Persicimonas caeni: one gene and its partner. The main gene of each other region encodes a partner of the protein of the gene in region 2 in a complex. Links are inferred from orthologs where the notes say so. Each region holds a gene or a part of one and is shown on either strand. Other genes may lie near its edges. The genes, in order: mfd and uvrA.

What was found.
Region 1: the proteins of uvrA (region 2) and mfd are in contact, whole or in part, in a crystal structure (PDB 4DFC), measured with the Escherichia coli proteins. The link is inferred for Persicimonas caeni from one-to-one orthologs.

Annotation. Positions count from the first base shown.
Region 1 is NZ_CP041186.1:3,940,922-3,949,394, forward strand. What follows is about bases 2,456-6,580. They hold mfd (transcription-repair coupling factor), read right to left. Parts: upstream 6,259-6,580; coding sequence 2,656-6,258; downstream 2,456-2,655. Other genes in these bases: FIV42_RS14680 (RCC1 domain-containing protein), read left to right, coding at 2,456-2,585. In the rest of the region: FIV42_RS14675 (hypothetical protein), read left to right, coding at 736-1,065; more of FIV42_RS14680, read left to right, coding at 1,119-2,455; FIV42_RS14690 (hypothetical protein), read left to right, coding at 6,604-6,819; FIV42_RS14695 (Flp family type IVb pilin), read left to right, coding at 7,097-7,285; FIV42_RS14700 (A24 family peptidase), read left to right, coding at 7,469-8,095; glycine oxidase ThiO, read left to right, coding at 8,227-8,473. UniProt on the Escherichia coli protein: Couples transcription and DNA repair by recognizing RNA polymerase (RNAP) stalled at DNA lesions. Mediates ATP-dependent release of RNAP and its truncated transcript from the DNA, and recruitment of nucleotide excision repair machinery to the damaged site.
Region 2 is NZ_CP041186.1:1,361,480-1,369,237, reverse strand. What follows is about bases 1,532-4,941. They hold uvrA (excinuclease ABC subunit UvrA), read right to left. Parts: upstream 4,630-4,941; coding sequence 1,732-4,629; downstream 1,532-1,731. Also shown: FIV42_RS05070 (serine/threonine protein kinase), read left to right, coding at 1-444; FIV42_RS05065 (hypothetical protein), read right to left, coding at 418-1,515; FIV42_RS31385 (ABC-F family ATP-binding cassette domain-containing protein), read right to left, coding at 5,089-6,036; FIV42_RS30010 (hypothetical protein), read right to left, coding at 6,880-7,053; FIV42_RS05045 (transposase), read left to right, coding at 7,368-7,758. UniProt on the Escherichia coli protein: The UvrABC repair system catalyzes the recognition and processing of DNA lesions. UvrA is an ATPase and a DNA-binding protein. A damage recognition complex composed of 2 UvrA and 2 UvrB subunits scans DNA for abnormalities.

The DNA of each region.
Region 1 (8,473 bases), 2.6 Mb from region 2 along the record:
GGGAACCCGCCTCGTCGGGGAACCTGGTTCCCTGACGCCCGGGTTCCCTGACGCCCGGGGCGAGCGATATTACTTCGAGCCAGACCATCTTGGTCTGGGCAAGCGAGTGAAGCGAGCGCGCGCCGCGCCTTCTGCGGCGCCTCGGTAGCCCCGGGCGACGCGAAGCGAGTCCGGGGGAGGGCGCGCGAATCATCGAGGCGTGGGTGTCGGACGAGTTGCGACGTCTTGGGTTGTCCTATAGTTGCGTTTGGGGTGGTTGTGGCTCACCCGGGACTCCCTTCGCTACGCTACGGTCGCCCCGGGCTACCGAGGCCTCAGCAAACGACGCTTCGGCGCGGCTCCCGAGGGTCGCCTTAGGCTCGCAAACCCGAGGGGCGCCTTAGGCTCGCAAACCCGCACCAAATGGGCTTCGTCGGGGAACCTGGTTCCCTTACGCTGCGGGGCGCCTCAGGCGCACGAATGGGGTGTTGGCGACAACGGGAATCTACAGCCAACACGTGACATCGATTTCAGTGACCACGGATTTCCAGAAGGTCATCCCGTTCCTCATCAGCATAAGCTGACACCGAATAATCCCGAACTGGCACCGAAAGGCGGGATGAAGCGTGGAGAGCCCGAGCCTTTTGAGATGGACGAGTGACTGCAATTATCCGAGCGAGAAAGAGATGCAGACTTCACACCTACTAGCTAGTGCGCCGGCCGGATGAGTCCGCACAGGGCTTCCCGCTGTCGAGGATGGCAGATGCGTTGATTGAACTTGACTATCTGTCAACGAGTGACCAAGTGGAGCTCAGGCGGGTCTGGGGGGTTGGCGATACCGTATGTGAGTGGGAAGAAGCAACGGAAAGGTGCCCTTTATCCCTGCCGTTTTGGGAAGTCTTGGAAGTTATTCGTGACGAAAGCCAATGGTTTTATGACTTAGACGTCAGTCTTGCGTCTCGTCACTTCCGGTTCGGTGTTTTTGATTCTTCTTTTGTATATATCGAAGGCCCAGATCGCATGGTTCAGTCGCTGACCAGGTTCTTTCCCGGAGAGGAAAGCTTCAGTGGCGCGCTGCCGTTTTGAACAGTAATAGGTTTTATGCGTCCCAACCGGTACCGAGTGGATTGGAGACACCCTTGAAGTTGTTCGTCCGTAAGTGTTTTTGCTGCCTTTTTCTCGCCGTCTTCACAACCGCTTGCGGCGATGGCACTCCCAACCAAACCTCCGACGCCGGCGCATCCGTCGACGTCGACGCCGTCGACGTCGAGCATGACGCAAACGACGTCGGCGACGCCGGCCACGCAGACGCCGACACAGAACCCGGCCCCGTCTTCGGCGAAACCGTGAGCGCGGGCACCTACCACTCCTGCGCCATTCTAAACGACGGAGAGCTTCGCTGCTTCGGGTTGGGTGACGTGTGGGGCACCCACGAAGGTCTGTGGGACCTCGACCAGTCGGTCGAGCCCGACGGGGAGTTTGTGCAGGTGAGCAGCGGGACGCTGCATTCGTGCGGCATCAAAGCCGATGGCGCGGTCGAGTGTTGGGGGCATGGGCGCCTGCCGGGTCGCGCGGAGGCGCCGTCGGACTACGACTTCGACCAGGCGGTGCCGCCCGAGGGGACCTTCCTCGCCGTCGACGCCGGGCCCTACGCGACGTGCGGGGTTCGCGACGACCGCACCGTCAAGTGTTGGGGCTGGATGAGCGGGCCGGAGGACCTCGTCGACGGCGAGGCGCGGCAGGTAAGCGTGGGCTACGGCCACATGTGCGCAGTCATGAACAGCGGCGAAGTCGAGTGCGTCGGGTACGGCTCCGATGCCGAGGCTTCCGATGGGCAATACCACTTCGGCCAGGCGGCGCCGCCGGCCGGGGAGTTTGTGCAGGTCAGCGCCGGCCACTTTCACAGCTGCGGCGTAAGGCGTGACGGGACGGTGAGTTGTTGGGGGCTTGGGAGCGACGCGGAGGTTCGCGAACACGATTTCGATCACGATCAGGCGGTCGCGCCCGAAGGACGCTTTCGGTGGGTCGCGGCCGGGCGGGCGCACTCGTGCGGCGTGCGCGAGGATGGCGACGTCGAGTGTTGGGGCTTTGGCGCCGAGCCCGGCCCCGCGGACCTGCGCGACAGGGGGCACGCCGACGCTCGGCAGGGGCCGTTCGTGGAGGTCTCCACTTGGAACTGGCATACATGTGGGCGGCGCGAGAGCGGCGAGGTCGAGTGTTGGGGCAACAACGGCCTCGGGCAGGCAGATCCCGATAGCGAGTACGGCGCCGACGGCTGCGAGCGGGTCGACCACGGCGACTACGGCATCTATGGGTGCAGTCCCCTGTGCCAGACCGGCTGTGGCGAAGGCCAGGCGTGCATCCTGACGTGGACGCACGACGTTGGCTACCTGACGAGGTGTACGTCACCCGGGATCAACGCTCCGGGCGAGATGTGCAGTCCCTCGGCTGGTCTCTGCGAAGCCGGGTCGGGGTGTATCACCGACGGGGGGCTCGAGGGGACGTGCCGTGCGTTTTGTCGCAATGACGGTGATGCCGAGCCGCAGTGTCCGTCTGGTTATCGTTGCACGGGCTCGGTGTCGATTGGGACGTGTCGGCCGAGGTGACGGGGAACGTGCTGTTTTGTCACACCACTAGAAGCGCTGCCTCCAAACGACATCCCTGTTCGCAGCGACATCACACCCCGGCGCGATACGTCAGCAGCTTCTCGACGAACGCGCGGGTCGTCTCCAGCGGGCGGGCCGACTCGTCGGGCTTGAGCGAGTAGATGAGCTTCATCTCGTCGGTGATGCGCAGGCGGCCGCGGGTCTCGTGGATGAAGTCGACGACCTTCTCGGGCGCCAGCGTGGTCGACTCGTCGAGCTCGACGCTGATGGCGCTGGGGCCGGTGTCGAGGCGGCGGGCGCGAAGCTGGCGGCAGGCGGCCTTGACCGCGATGATGTCGCGCAGGTTGCGCACCGGCTCGGGCGGCTGGCCGAAGCGGTCGGCGAGCTCTTCGTAGATGTCGAACAGCTCGTCGCGGTCGCGGGCGAGTGAGAAGCGCTTGTAGAACATGAGCCTGAGCGAGGTCGCGTCGATATAGTCCGACGGGATATACGACTCGACGGGCACGTTGACCTCCGGCTCGATATCCTCCTGGACGTCGTCGCCGCGAAGGTCGTTGATCGTCTCCTCCAACAACTCCGTGTACAGATCCAAACCGACGGCCTGGACGTGGCCAGACTGGTCGTCGCCGAGCAGGCTGCCTGCGCCGCGAATCTCGAGGTCGTAGGTGGCGACCTGGAAGCCGCTGCCGAGTTCGGTGTGCGTCTGGATGACCTCCAGGCGCGCCTGGGCGTCCTTGGGCAGCGTGCGCGTGGGTGGAATCAGCAGGTAGGCGTAGGCGCGCTCGGTGCCGCGGCCGACGCGGCCGCGAAGCTGGTAGAGCTGGCTCAGGCCGAACAGGTCGGCGCGGTTGACGATGATCGTGTTCGCGTTGGGGATATCGAGCCCACTTTCGATGATCGCCGAGCAGACGAGCACGTTCACGTCGCCCTCGATATACGAGAGCATGACGTCCTCGAGCTTCTTCTCGGACATCTGGCCGTGGCCCACCGCAATCCTCGCCTCGGGGACGAGCTCGCCGATGTGGGCGGCCATCTCGTCGATGGTCTTGACGCGGTTGTGCACGAAGAAGACCTGCCCGCCGCGCGAGATCTCGCGCATGACCGCCTCGCGGATGACGCTGTCGCTGAATTTGGCGACGTGGGTCCTGACCGCCAGGCGGTTGTGCGGGGGCGTGGCGATGATCGACAGGTCGCGGATGCCCAGAAGGCTCATCTGCAGTGTGCGCGGGATCGGCGTGGCTGTGAGCGTGAGCACGTCGATGTTGTTGCGCATCTTCTTGATCTTGTCTTTGTGCTTGACCCCGAAGCGCTGCTCCTCGTCGACCACGAGCAGGCCCAGGTTCCGGAACTTGATGTCTTGCGACAAGATCCGGTGGGTGCCGATGAGGATGTCGACCTTGCCCTCTTCGGTGGCCGCGATGATTTCCTTGGCCTCCTTGGAGGTGCGAAAGCGGCTCAGCGCCTCGACGCGCACGCCGAACTCCTCGCAGCGCTCGCGGAAGTTCAGGCGGTGCTGCTCGCACAAAATCGTGGTGGGTACGAGCACGGCGACCTGCTTGCCGTCCATCGCTGCCTTCATCGCCCCGCGGATGGCGACCTCGGTCTTGCCGAAGCCGACGTCGCCGCAGACCAGCCGGTCCATGGGCCGCTTGGAGACCATGTCGGAGAGGGTCTCCTCGATGGCGCGGGCCTGGTCGGGGGTCTCCTCGAAGGGGAAGGCGGCTTCGAACTCGCGGTAGAAGTCGTCGGGCGGGCTGAAGCTGTGGCCCTTGGCCATCTCGCGCTGGGCGTACAACTTGAGCAGGTCGCCGGCGATCGCCTTGATCTGATCTTTGACGCGCTCTTTGGTCTTGTCCCAGCTCGTGCCGCCGAGCTTGTCGAGGCGGATACTATCGACCGCCTTGCCGATATATTTCTGGACGCGCGCCAGCCGGTGGACCGGGATGTAGAGCTTGTCGCCGTCGTCGTACTCGATGTTGAGGAAGTCGTTGCCAATCCCCTCGACCTCGAGGTGGATGAGGCCGTGGTACTTACCGATACCGAAGTCGACGTGGACGACGTGGTCGCCGGGGGTCAGGTCGCGGAAGTGCGAGATCTCGGCGTGTTCGGTGACCGACTTCTTCGAGTGGGTGGCCACGCGTTGGCCGAAGACCTCTTCGCCCGACACCAGGCACAGGCCGAGGTGCTCGGAGCGAAACCCGCCCGACAGGTCGGCCTTGTAGACCTCGATGAGGCCGGCCGGCGGCGGCACCGGCTCGGTGACGTCGATGGGCGGCTCCAGGTCGAGGGCGTCTTCGCCGTAGGTCTTGAGCAGCGAGACGAGCCGGTCGACCTGGCCGGCGGTGCGGCAGGCAAAGCAGATACGCCCGTAGCGACCCTTCCACTGGCCGATATGCTCGACGAGCTTTTTGACGGTCTGCTCGACGCCGCGCTTTTCTTTGCGCAGGCGCACCACGTCGGTGTTCGGGCGGGCGCGAAACTCGAAGGAGTCGTCGTCTTTGGGCAGCCGGAAGGCGAGTTCGCTTTCGACCGGCTGCATCGCCACGCGGCGGATCTCGAGGCGCGTCGAGCGCTTGCGCACCCAGCTGACCATCGAGTTGGCCTGGCGAAAGTAGTCGTGCAGGTCGAAGACGAGTTCGCCCTTTTCGAGGGCGAGTTTGCGCTCTTCGCGCCGGTTTTCGACCAGGCGCTGGGCCTCGTCGAGGAGCGTGTCGGGGTCGACGACGACTACGATGGCGTCGTCGGGCACGTAGTCGAACAGGTCGGCGCACTCGTCGTGCAAGGCGGGCAACAGCGCGTCGATGCCGATGAAGTGCAGGCCGGCCTGCAGGTCGGCGACGACCTCGCGGATCTCACGGCTGGGGAACTGCAGGTCGTTGCCCAGGTCGCGAAGCTTGCGTCGGGCCTGTTCGACCGACGTCTCGTCCAAGATCTCCTGGCGCACCGGAAAGATCTGGCAGTCGAGGCGCTCGTCGACGGTGCGTTGGGTCTCGGCGTTGAACGTGCGGATCTCGGAGATCTCGTCGCCCCAGCGCTCGATGCGCAAGGGGTGGGCCTCCGAAGGGACGTACACGTCGACGATGTCGCCGCGAATGGCGTAGGTGCCCGGATCTTCGACCACCGGCACTTCGGTGTAGCCGCAGTCGGTCAGGTAGACGCGAAGCTCCTCGTTGGCGATCTCGTCGCCCAGCTCGAGGGTGCGCGACATGCGCCCGAGCGAACTTACCGGGATCGTCTTTCGCATCGCCGCCCCAATCGGGGCGACGGTGTAGCGCGGCGGGCGCTCGCCGGTGAGTTTGTGCAGCGTGCTGAGCCGGCGCATCATCAACTTGCGCTCCGGCGAGGCGTTGTGGAACGGGCCGACGTCGAACTCGGGGTAGTGGGCCACCTCGTCGGTAAACGGCGCGTCCTCCTCGATGATCCCGGAGGCGAACAGCTCGAGGTCGGTCGCCACCCGGCGCGCGTCGGCCGGCGCCGGGGTGAGCACCACCAGGGGGCGCTCGAGGCGACGGCTCAGGTCGGCCAACATGCACGCCTTGAGCGAGCCGGTCGCCCCGATGACCTGCAGGTGCGAGTGTCCCGCCTCGATGCGACCGACGAGCTCGGCGATCGGGTAGCGGCTCTCGAAATGCGCCTCGGCGCTCGCGGGAAGCGTTTGTTGTTCGTCGTTCATGAGGAGGGATCGAGTGATCGAGGGACCGAATGATCGAGGTAACTACAACTGCGTCACGGCAACTGCCCAACTACGACGCTGTCAGGGGAGATCTGGACGATTTGGGCAGAAGTGTCAATTGGCAGCCTCATACGAAGGCGTGGGCGCGGCCCAAAATTTCCCGGCGGCGCGAAGCTTGCAGGCTTTCTGGGGCAGAGTAGAAGAGGAGTAGGCAGGCCCAGTGGTGTTGTGGGGACGTCGTTGTTGATCCTGCAAACCGTGTAGGGTATCTTGGCCATGGACACGATCCAACTTAGACAAGGCGAATCGCCCGGAGCTTCGGCGCCGGGAGAAGCCGGCTCGACTATGAAAGAGACCAACAAGCTACAGCGAGTTCGCCAGACAGTGGTCGATGCACTCGACAGCTTCCACCGGGACGACTCCGGTGTGGCGATGACCGAGTACATCATCGTCTTTACGCTGATCAGTTTCGGGGCGACCATCGCCCTGATCGGCACCGCCGCCTATATCAAGGCCTACCGTGACTTCATGGTCTGGTGGCTGGGACACCCGGCGGTGTAGGGATTGGGGTCGCTAGTCCTCAAAGGTGTGACAGCATGTCACACCGCGAGGTGGCGACTCGAATTTCCCCGGCGAAAAACCGGTCCTCGTGGCCGCCGCGCCGGGGAGATGAGCCGAATCCAAACTTTTTTCTAGAGTTGGATCGGAAGTTGCTTCATAACTGAGTGTACTGAGAACAGTCGCCTGCGGAGGCGGCAGATTAGGCAGAACGTCAACGGACACAGAGAGACAGCGCGCTCGCTGGGTCGATATTCACCCCCCTGGAGGAGGTAAGACAATGGAAGCTCTCAAGAACCTGCTGGTCGCATTTCACAACGACGAAGACGGCGCTACCGCTACCGAGTACATCATCCTTCTGATTCTCATCGCTTGCTTCGTCATCGCCATCGTCAAGGTGTTCGGTGAGACGGCCAGCTCGAAGTTCAACGAGGCCGAGAACGCTGTCGACACTCAGGTCACGTTCTGAGTTAGGCTCGTAATCTACGAGCGCCTTCGCAAGGCGACAGAACACGGGCTCGCGTGCCTGTCATGAGCACGGCGAGTCGCGTGAAAGAGTGAGGCCGGGCAGCGCAACTGCGCGCTGCCCGGCCTCGTTTTCTTGTCGCTCCTCCCTTTGATGCGACCGCTCCCCGTTGTATAACCACGAGCCATGAAGACGATCGTCCAATCCGAGCTGTGGGTTCAACTCATCATCTTCGCCCCCTTGGGCGCCTTTCTCGTCACCGCGGCGATCATGGACGCGGTCTCGGCACACAACGACGAGGAGGGCAAAGGGCGCATCCCCAACAAGTTGAGCTACTCGTCGGTGCTGGTGGGGCTGGTCTGCCACACCGCTGCCTTCGGCCTCGACGGCCTGTTGGCCGGACTCCTGGCGGTGGTGGTCACCTTCGTCATCGGCATCTTTCTGGCCGCCCCGGGCTGGCTGGGAGGCGGTGACGTCAAGCTGTTGATGGGCGTGGGCGCATTTATGGGGCTGTCCGGCCTGGGCGAGATTCTCTTCTACGCCGTCTTCGCCGGCTCGGCTCTCGGGCTGGTCAAGGCGCTGTTCACCGGCTACCTCAAAGACATGATCGTGCGTATGTTCCGCTTCCTGCGCGGGCTCTATCGCATGCTCGTCTACAAGACCTCGATGGTGCGCGAAGACCTGGAGACCGACCCGCGCTCGCGCATGCCCTTTGCGGTGCCGATTTTGGCGGGGGCGATTCTGGCGTATACCGAGGCAGTTTATGGCTGGCCGGGGTTGTTGAGTTGGTTTTTGAGGCCGTTTGGGGGGTGAGGGCCTCACCCTCGGTCCCTCTCCACTCCACTTCGTTTCGTGGAAAGGGAGGCCTCTCCTTGGTCCTCTCCTTCCCTTGCTTCGCTGCGGGCGGAGAGGAGAACGCTGCCGAAGAGTCGGGAGTTCTGAGTATGCAAACCACACAAATTGCAGTTGTTGGAGCCGGCATTGCCGGCTTGGGCGTGGGCCTCGAGCTCGTCGAGCGCGGCTTCGAGGTCACCATCTTCGAGCGCGATGAGGTCGGTCGCGGGGCGAGCTGGGCGGCGGCGGGCATGCTCGCGCCGACCGCGGAGGTCACCTTCGAGGAGGAGGCGCTTTTGAGGCTCGGCCAGAAGAGCCTGGCGATGTACCCCGACTTCATCGCGCGCCTCGAAGAAG
Region 2 (7,758 bases):
CTGGTCCCGTTGCTCGTCGCCGGGCTCTTCTTTGCGCCGGGCATCTTCTTCACGCTCTTCGCCTTCGCCATCCCCCTGCTGGTGGTCACGGTCGCGCTCGGCGCCGGCTACAACAACCGACACCGCATCCGCAAATTGGCCCTCACCCCCGACTACGTCGAGCTGATCGCGCCGCGGGGGCTCAACGCGGGGCTGAAAATCCCGCGCGAGAAATTCGGCGGCCTCTACGTGGTCGAGCACGGTGTGGGCGACCAGCGTCGGCTCGTGCTGATGGCCGACCGCGGCCGGCCCGGCGTGGGCGACGGCACCCTGACCTGGTCACCCGAGGTGCCCGTCGAAGCCCACCTGTCGCGCGCCGACAAGGCGTGGCTCGTCGAAGTATTCGGAGAGGGGAGCCAGCGCGAGGCGTATGCGCGGCTACGGCACAAACACAAACACGTGTAGCTCGTCGCCCGCCTCGACCACCTTCTGCAAAAACGCCCGGTACGAGTCGCCCGCCGACAGCTTCAACACCGGGTGGTTCTGCTTCAACTTCAGCTTCGCCAGGGGGCTGCTGTTAGCCTGAACCCCGCTCATCTTCGCCGACACCACACGCCACGACGCATACGAGCGCTGCTCGCCGCCGACGGTGAGGTACTGCACGGCGCTCCAGTTGGTCTGAGCACAACAGGCTGTCTCGTCCGGGTCGACCACGTCCTCGGCGTCGTCGAGGCGCCCGGCGAGGGCGAGGGTCCACGTGCGGTGGCACTGGGCGTTCCACGGCTCGCCGAACACCTTGTCGTGGAACGCGCGGTCCTGTTCGCGCAACTCGTCGCGCTCGGCGTCGGACGCGCGCAGGTGGCGCCGGTAGCGCTCTACCTGGGCGTCGACGCCCAGCTCGGTCTCGATGGTGACTACCGGCAGCATCTCGGCCTCGACGCCCTCGGCGGCGTAGGCGAACGCGATGTCGGCGACCTTCGCCTTGTTGAGCGCGAAGATGACGTCGGCGAGCGCCGACGGCTGGGCGTCTGACCGGGCCACAACGACCGCCTGCATCGGCTCGGGCGCCGACTGCTGCAGCATCTGCGCCTCTTTAGCGCGTCGTCGCTGCAGCGACACCAGGCGCGCCTCGAGCTTCGCCACGTCGATCGGCGCCTTGGCGTCGCCGAGGCGCACCCGCCCGTCGGGCATCAACTCGACGAAGGTCATCGTGTCGAAGCGCTCCGAGGTGGGGCTGTCGGGCAGCAGCGCCTCACCGATGTCCGCGGGCATCGCGACGAGCTCGTCGTCGGCCGCGGCGAAGTCGGGCAGCGACCGCGACAACCGGAACGGCCGCAGCTTCTCGGCGACCGCCTCCATCTTCGCCGCGCACGGCTCGGCGGCGACGTCGTCGGGCTGGGTGAGCGGTTCGGGTTTCGCGGACTGCGCCGGTTTGGCTTCGTCGGCCGTCGGCCCGGAGGTCTCGCACGCGCTCGCCAGCAGGGCGAGCGAGGCGGTGGAGAGGGCGAGGAGGTTGTGCAGGCGTGGGTGGGTCATGGTGTGCTCCATCAATAAACAATATTCATTAGCCCGGGACTCGCCGCGCCCGCGCCCCCGCCCGCGCCCGCGCCCCGCCGTTCATCTGCTTTACGGTCGATGCAGCAATATCGCTCGAATTGATCGATATCGTTCAATCGGAGCGGCTTCGAACGGTGAACTCATTGCAAAAATAACAACGGGGCGCGGGCGCGGTCTCGGGCGCGGTCGCGGGGCTCACCCCAACGCCTCACGCAAAAACTTGCCGGTGTAGCTCTCGTCGACCTCGGCGACCTCTTCGGGCGTGCCCGCGGCCACCAGGTGGCCGCCTTCGTGGCCGCCCTCGGGGCCGATGTCGATGAGGTAATCGGCGCATTTGATGATGTCGATATTGTGCTCGATCATCACGACCGTGTTGCCCGCGTCGACGAGCTGGTCGACCACGCCCAGGAGCTTGCTGATGTCGTGGAAGTGCAGCCCGGTCGACGGCTCGTCGAGGATATAGAGCGTGTCGCCGGTGGCGATCTTGGCCAGCTCGCGCGACAGCTTGACGCGCTGGGCTTCGCCGCCCGACAGGGTCGGGGAGGGCTGGCCGAGCTGGATATAGTCGAGGCCGACGTCCAGCAAGGTCTGCATGATTCGCGAGATCTTGGGGTGCTTGTCGAAGACCTCGGCGGCCTCGGCGATCGTCATGTCGAGCACGTCGTTGATGCTGTGGCCGCGGTACTTCACCCGAAGCGTCGTCGGGTCGAAGCGCCGGCCCAGGCAGGCGTCGCACGGGACGTACACGTCGGCCAAGAAGCTCATCTCGACGGTCTGGACGCCCTGGCCCTTGCACTCGTCGCAGCGCCCCTCCTTGACGTTGAAGCTGAACCGGCCCTTGTCGAAGCCGTACATGCGCGACTCGGGCAGGTTGGCGAACAGGTCGCGGATATGGTCGAAGACCTTGGTGTAGGTCGCCGGGTTGCTGCGCGGGGTGCGGCCGATGGGCGACTGGTCGATCTTGATGACCTTGTCGAAGAGCTCGAGGCCCTCGATCTCGTCGTGGGCGCCCACCGATCGGTGCTTGAAGTAGACGTTTCGGGCGATCGCCGGGTAGAGCGTCTCGTTGACCAGCGAGCTTTTGCCCGCGCCCGACACGCCGGTCACGCAGGTGAACGTGCCGGTGGGAAAGCGCGCGTCGATGCCCTTCAAGTTGTTGTGGCGCGCGCCGCGAATCCACAGGCTCGGCGTGTCCGTCGAGCGGCGCTCTTCGGGCACGGCGATCTTTTTGCGGCCGGCCAGGTAGTCGGCGGTGAGCGACTCGGAGCTCTCCAGAATCTCGTCGGGCGTGCCCATGGCCACGATATCGCCGCCCACGCGCCCGGCGCCCGGGCCGAAGTCGACGATCAGGTCGGCGTGCTCCATCGTGTCGCGGTCGTGCTCGACGACGATGACCGAGTTGCCCTGGTCGCGAAGCGACTCGAGCGTCTCGAGCAGGCGTCGGTGGTCACGCGCGTGCAGGCCGATCGACGGCTCGTCGAGCACGTACAAGATGCCCGACAGCTCGCTTCCCAACTGGCTCGCCAGGCGGATGCGCTGGGCTTCGCCGCCCGACAGCGTCTGCGCGGCGCGGCCGAGCGACAGGTAGTCGAGGCCGACGTCGAGCAAAAACCCCAGGCGCTCGCGGATCTCCTCGATGAGCTCGGTGCCGATGACCGCGTCGCGGCCCTCGAGCTCGACCTCCTCGAAGAACGCGCGCGCCTCGTCGATGCCCATGTCGCCGACCTCGGCGAGCGAGCGGCCCTTGAAGCGCACCGCCCGGCTCTCGGGGCGCATGCGCGTGCCGTCGCAGGTGGGGCAGGGCGCCGGCTCCTGGAACTCGCCGAAGAACTCGCGGGTGCTCTTCTTGCGGGCTTTCTTGTGGGCGTGGGCGACGAAGTCGACGACGCCCTCGAAGCCCTTGTAGCTCTTCTTTTTCTTTTCGGCGGGCCCGAAGAGCACGAGCTCGCGCTCGTCGCTCGTCAGCTCGCTCCACGGCCGGTCGAGGTCGATTTTGCGGGCCTTGGCGCTCGTCTCGAGCTGCTTCCAGACCTTTTTGACCGACTCGGCGTGCTTGAAGCGCTTGCCGCGGTCGCTCTCCGGGTGGGGCCCAATCGCCTCGACGGCGCCCTCGGCGAGGGACTTCGACCCGTCGATGACCAGCGAGTCGGGCGCGACCTGGTCGGTCGTGCCGATGCCCTGACAATCGGAGCACATCCCCAGCGGGCTGTTGAACGAGAAGCTCTGGTGGCTCAACTCGGGGAACGCGATATTGCAGTGGGTGCAGGCGCGCTCGGTGCTGTAGAGGCGCTCGCGCTCTTGCTTTTCGTCTCCCTGAGGCGGCGTCACGATGATGCAGCGCCCCCCGGCCGTCGACAGCGCCAGCTCCACCGAGTCGGTGATGCGCTGCTGCTTGCCGGGCTTGGCGATGAGCCGGTCGACGACCACGTCGATGTCGTGGCGCGTGTGCAACGCGACCTTCTCGACGTCTTCGAGCGCGACGATTTCGCCGTCGATCCGCGCCCGGATGAACCCGTCCTGGCGAAGCTCCTCGAACAGGTCGCGGTACTCACCCTTGCGGTTTCGCACCAGCGGGGCGAGCACCATGAACTTGGTGCCCTCGTCGAGCGACAGCACGCTGCCGATGATCGCCTCTTTGGACATCGAGGTGATCGGGCGGTCGCACTCGTGACAAAACTGCTGGCCGAGCCTGGCGTAGAGCACGCGCAGGTGGTCGTGCAGCTCGGTCACCGTCCCCACGGTACTGCGCGGGTTATTGGTCGACGTCTTCTGCTCGATGGAGATCGTCGGGCTCAGCCCCGCGATATAGTCGAAGTCGGGCTTGTCGATCTGGCCCAGAAACTGGCGCGCGTAGGTCGACAGGCTCTCGACGTAGCGGCGCCGCCCCTCGGCATAGACCGTGTCGAAAGCCAGGCTCGATTTGCCCGAGCCGCTCGGCCCGGTGAACACGATCAGCCGGCGCTTGGGCAACGCCAGGTCGAGGTTGCGCAGGTTATGCTCGCGCGCCCCATGGATCACGATCGCATCTTTGTCGAAAACACGCTCGCCGTGGGTGGCGCGAGCGGGCGCTTTAAAGCTGGGTTGGGCAGTCATATGTACCGGAGATACTGCAGGGAAAACACTTCGGCGCGGCGGACAATCATGCTCGAAATGAACCGCCGTGGGCGGGGCAGTATTTCAGGGGATTGGAGTGGTGGCAAGTGCCGGGACGTTTGTTCAGTGTTGGGGCTTTGTTTGGCCTCCTCCTCGGTCCTCCTCCACTTCGCTTCGCTGCGCGGAGGAGGAGTCCCCTCCTCGGTCCTCCCCTACGCTACGCTTTGCTTCGCGCAGGGGAGGAAGATGTTGCCAGTACGCACCTTGTACAGAGTCCGATAGAACGACGTCTTCCTCTCCGCCCGTAACGAAGTGGAGGGAAGGAGAGGACCGAGGAGAGGCCCCCCTCTCCACCCGTAGCGAAGCGAAGGGAAGGAGAGGGATCGAGGGAGAGGCCACCCATCCTCGCCCAAAGCGAAGGGAAGGAGAGGGATCGAGGGAGAGGCCCCCCGCACCGAATCAAAGCGCCGCCACGCCCCCATAAATCTCCACGCGCTCCTGCGCCACCCGGTCACTCTCGATGTACTCGTCGAAGGTCATCAGGTGGTCGACCATCCCGTGCGGGCCGATCTCGATGATGCGGTTGGCGACGGTGTTCACCAGCTCGCGGTCGTGCGACGACAGCAAGATCACCAGGTCCTCGGCGGCCTCCATCGCGCGGTTGAGCGCGGTGATGCTCTCGAGGTCGAGGTGGTTGGTGGGCTCGTCGAAGATGAGCGCGTTGGCGCCGACCTGCATCATGCGGGCGAGCATGCAGCGGACGCGCTCGCCACCCGACAGGACGTTGACCGGCTTGAGGGTGTCTTCGCCGGTGAACAGCATCTTGCCCAAGAAGCCGCGCACGTCCTCCTCGTGCTTGTTGATCGTGTACTGGCGCAGCCAGTCGATGAGGTTGAGGTCGACGCCGTCGAAGAAGGGCTCGTTCTCGCGGGGGAAGTAGGCGTGGGTGATGGTCGAGCCCCACTCGAACGTGCCGCTGTCGGGCTCGCTGACGCCTGCTAAAATGTCGAATAGCGCGGTCTTGGCGCGGCCGTCGTGGCCGACGAACGCCACGCGCTCGCCCGGCTGCAACGAGAAGCTGACATTGTCGAGGATCTTCTCGCCGTCGATCGTCTTGGTGAGACCCTCGACGTTGAGGAGCACGCGGCCCGGCTCGCGCTCGGGCTTGAAGACGATATGCGGGTATTTGCGCGTCGACACGGGCAGGTCGTCGAGGGTGAGCTCGGCGAGCAGCTTTTTGCGCGAGGTGGCCTGCTTGGCCTTCGAGGCGTTCGAGGAGAAGCGCTCGATGAACGCCTGCAGCTCTTTGGCCTTGTCGCTGGCCTTCTTCTGGGCGTCGCGGCGCTGGCGCAAGGCGAGCTCGCTGGCCTGGATCCAGAAGTCGTAGTTGCCGGCGTAGACCTGCACCTTGCGGAAGTCGATGTCGGCGATGTGGGTGCACACGTTGTTCAAAAAGTGGCGGTCGTGGCTGACCACGATGACCAGCGTGGTCAGGCGCGAGATGTAGTTCTCGAGCCAGGCGATCGTGTGCACGTCGAGGTGGTTCGTCGGCTCGTCGAGCAGCAGGATGTCGGGCTGGCCGAAGAGCGCCTGGGCCAGGAGCACGCGCACCTTGTGGCCGCCCTCGAGCTCGCCCATCGTCTTGTAGTGCAGCTCGGAGGGCACGCCCAGCCCGTCGAGCAGGCTCGCCGCCTCGGACTCGGCCTCGTAGCCGTTCATGTCGGCGTACTCGACCTCGAGCTCGGCTGCGCGCGCGCCGTCCTCCTCGCTGAAATCGGGCTTGGCGTACAGCTCGGCGCGCTCTTTGTGGACTTCAAACAGGCGCGGGTGACCGAAGAGCACCGTGTCGAGCACGACCATCTCGTCGAACTTGAACTGGTCCTGCTCGAGCTTGGCCATGCGCAGGTTCGCCGGGATATGCACGCTGCCGGCCGACGGCTCGAGCTCACCGCTCAAGACTTTCAAAAAGGTCGACTTGCCCGCGCCGTTGGCGCCGATCAGCCCGTAGCAGTTGCCGGGCACGAACTTGACGTTGACCCCCTCGAAGAGGGGCGTGCCGCCGAAGTTCACCATGATGTCCGATGTCGTGATCACTGTTCTACTCTCCGAGACTTTTTGCTCACCGATATAAGAAGGCCCCCCACTACATCGCGGGGGGCCAAGGGTCAATCGAATTCGGTGTAAGACGTGTGGGGAGGGAGGGGAATTCCCTTTTGGGGTTACGGTTACGGTCACGGGTGCCGGTCACGGTCACGGATGCCGGTCACGGACACAGATGCCGGTCACGGTCACGGTCACGGTCACGGTCACGGTCACGGTCGCCGGATGCCGGATGCCGGATGCCGGATGCCGGATGCCGGATGCCGGATGCCGGATGCCGGATGCCGGATGCCGGATGCCGGTCGCCGGCAGCCGGTTGCCCACGACCCCGGCGGGCTCGTCCCGCCGGTGAGCGAGCCTGAGTAGCTAGAATGTCCCGCCGCCCGACATCCCCCCTCAAACGCGTGAATTTTTCGCGCGCGCGATCTGCAGATATGAACAGAGTAGCAGAATGGCTCCCTCCCCCTGGGTCCCGCGGACCCCCGCCCATTGACCATCCAAGACGTACCTCGGCGCTGCCTCCGCCTGCCTCGCTTCGACCGCCCGGGTGGGGCGGGCTCGGCCCCCAGGTGTCAGGATAGTTGTCGCCTCTTCGATTGTTAGTTTCATGGAACGAAGGGGCAACAAGGAGATCCGAGATGAGTCCATATCCTAAAGAGCTAAAAGAGCGTCTTGTTCGACGGATGCTCGACGAAAAGATCAGCCCGGAGAGCCTGGCCGAGCTGAGCGGCGTGGGCAAGACGACGCTTTGGCGGTGGAGAAAGGCGGCGCTCGATGGTGCCTTGCGTGCTGAGGCAAAGCCAGAGTCGGCACCCGAGAGACGCTCTTCGGCCGAAAAGCTGCGTCTTGTGATGGCCGCCGAGGCGCTCGAGGGCAAGGAGTTTGGCGCTTTCCTGCGCGAGGAAGGAGTGCATACAAGCGACCTTCGACGCTGGAGAGCGCAGATGTACGAGGGGCTTGATGGACGCACCAGGGCCAAGAAGGAGGCCACCCAGAAGCTGCGCCAGGCCCAACGGGACAAGCGCGAAC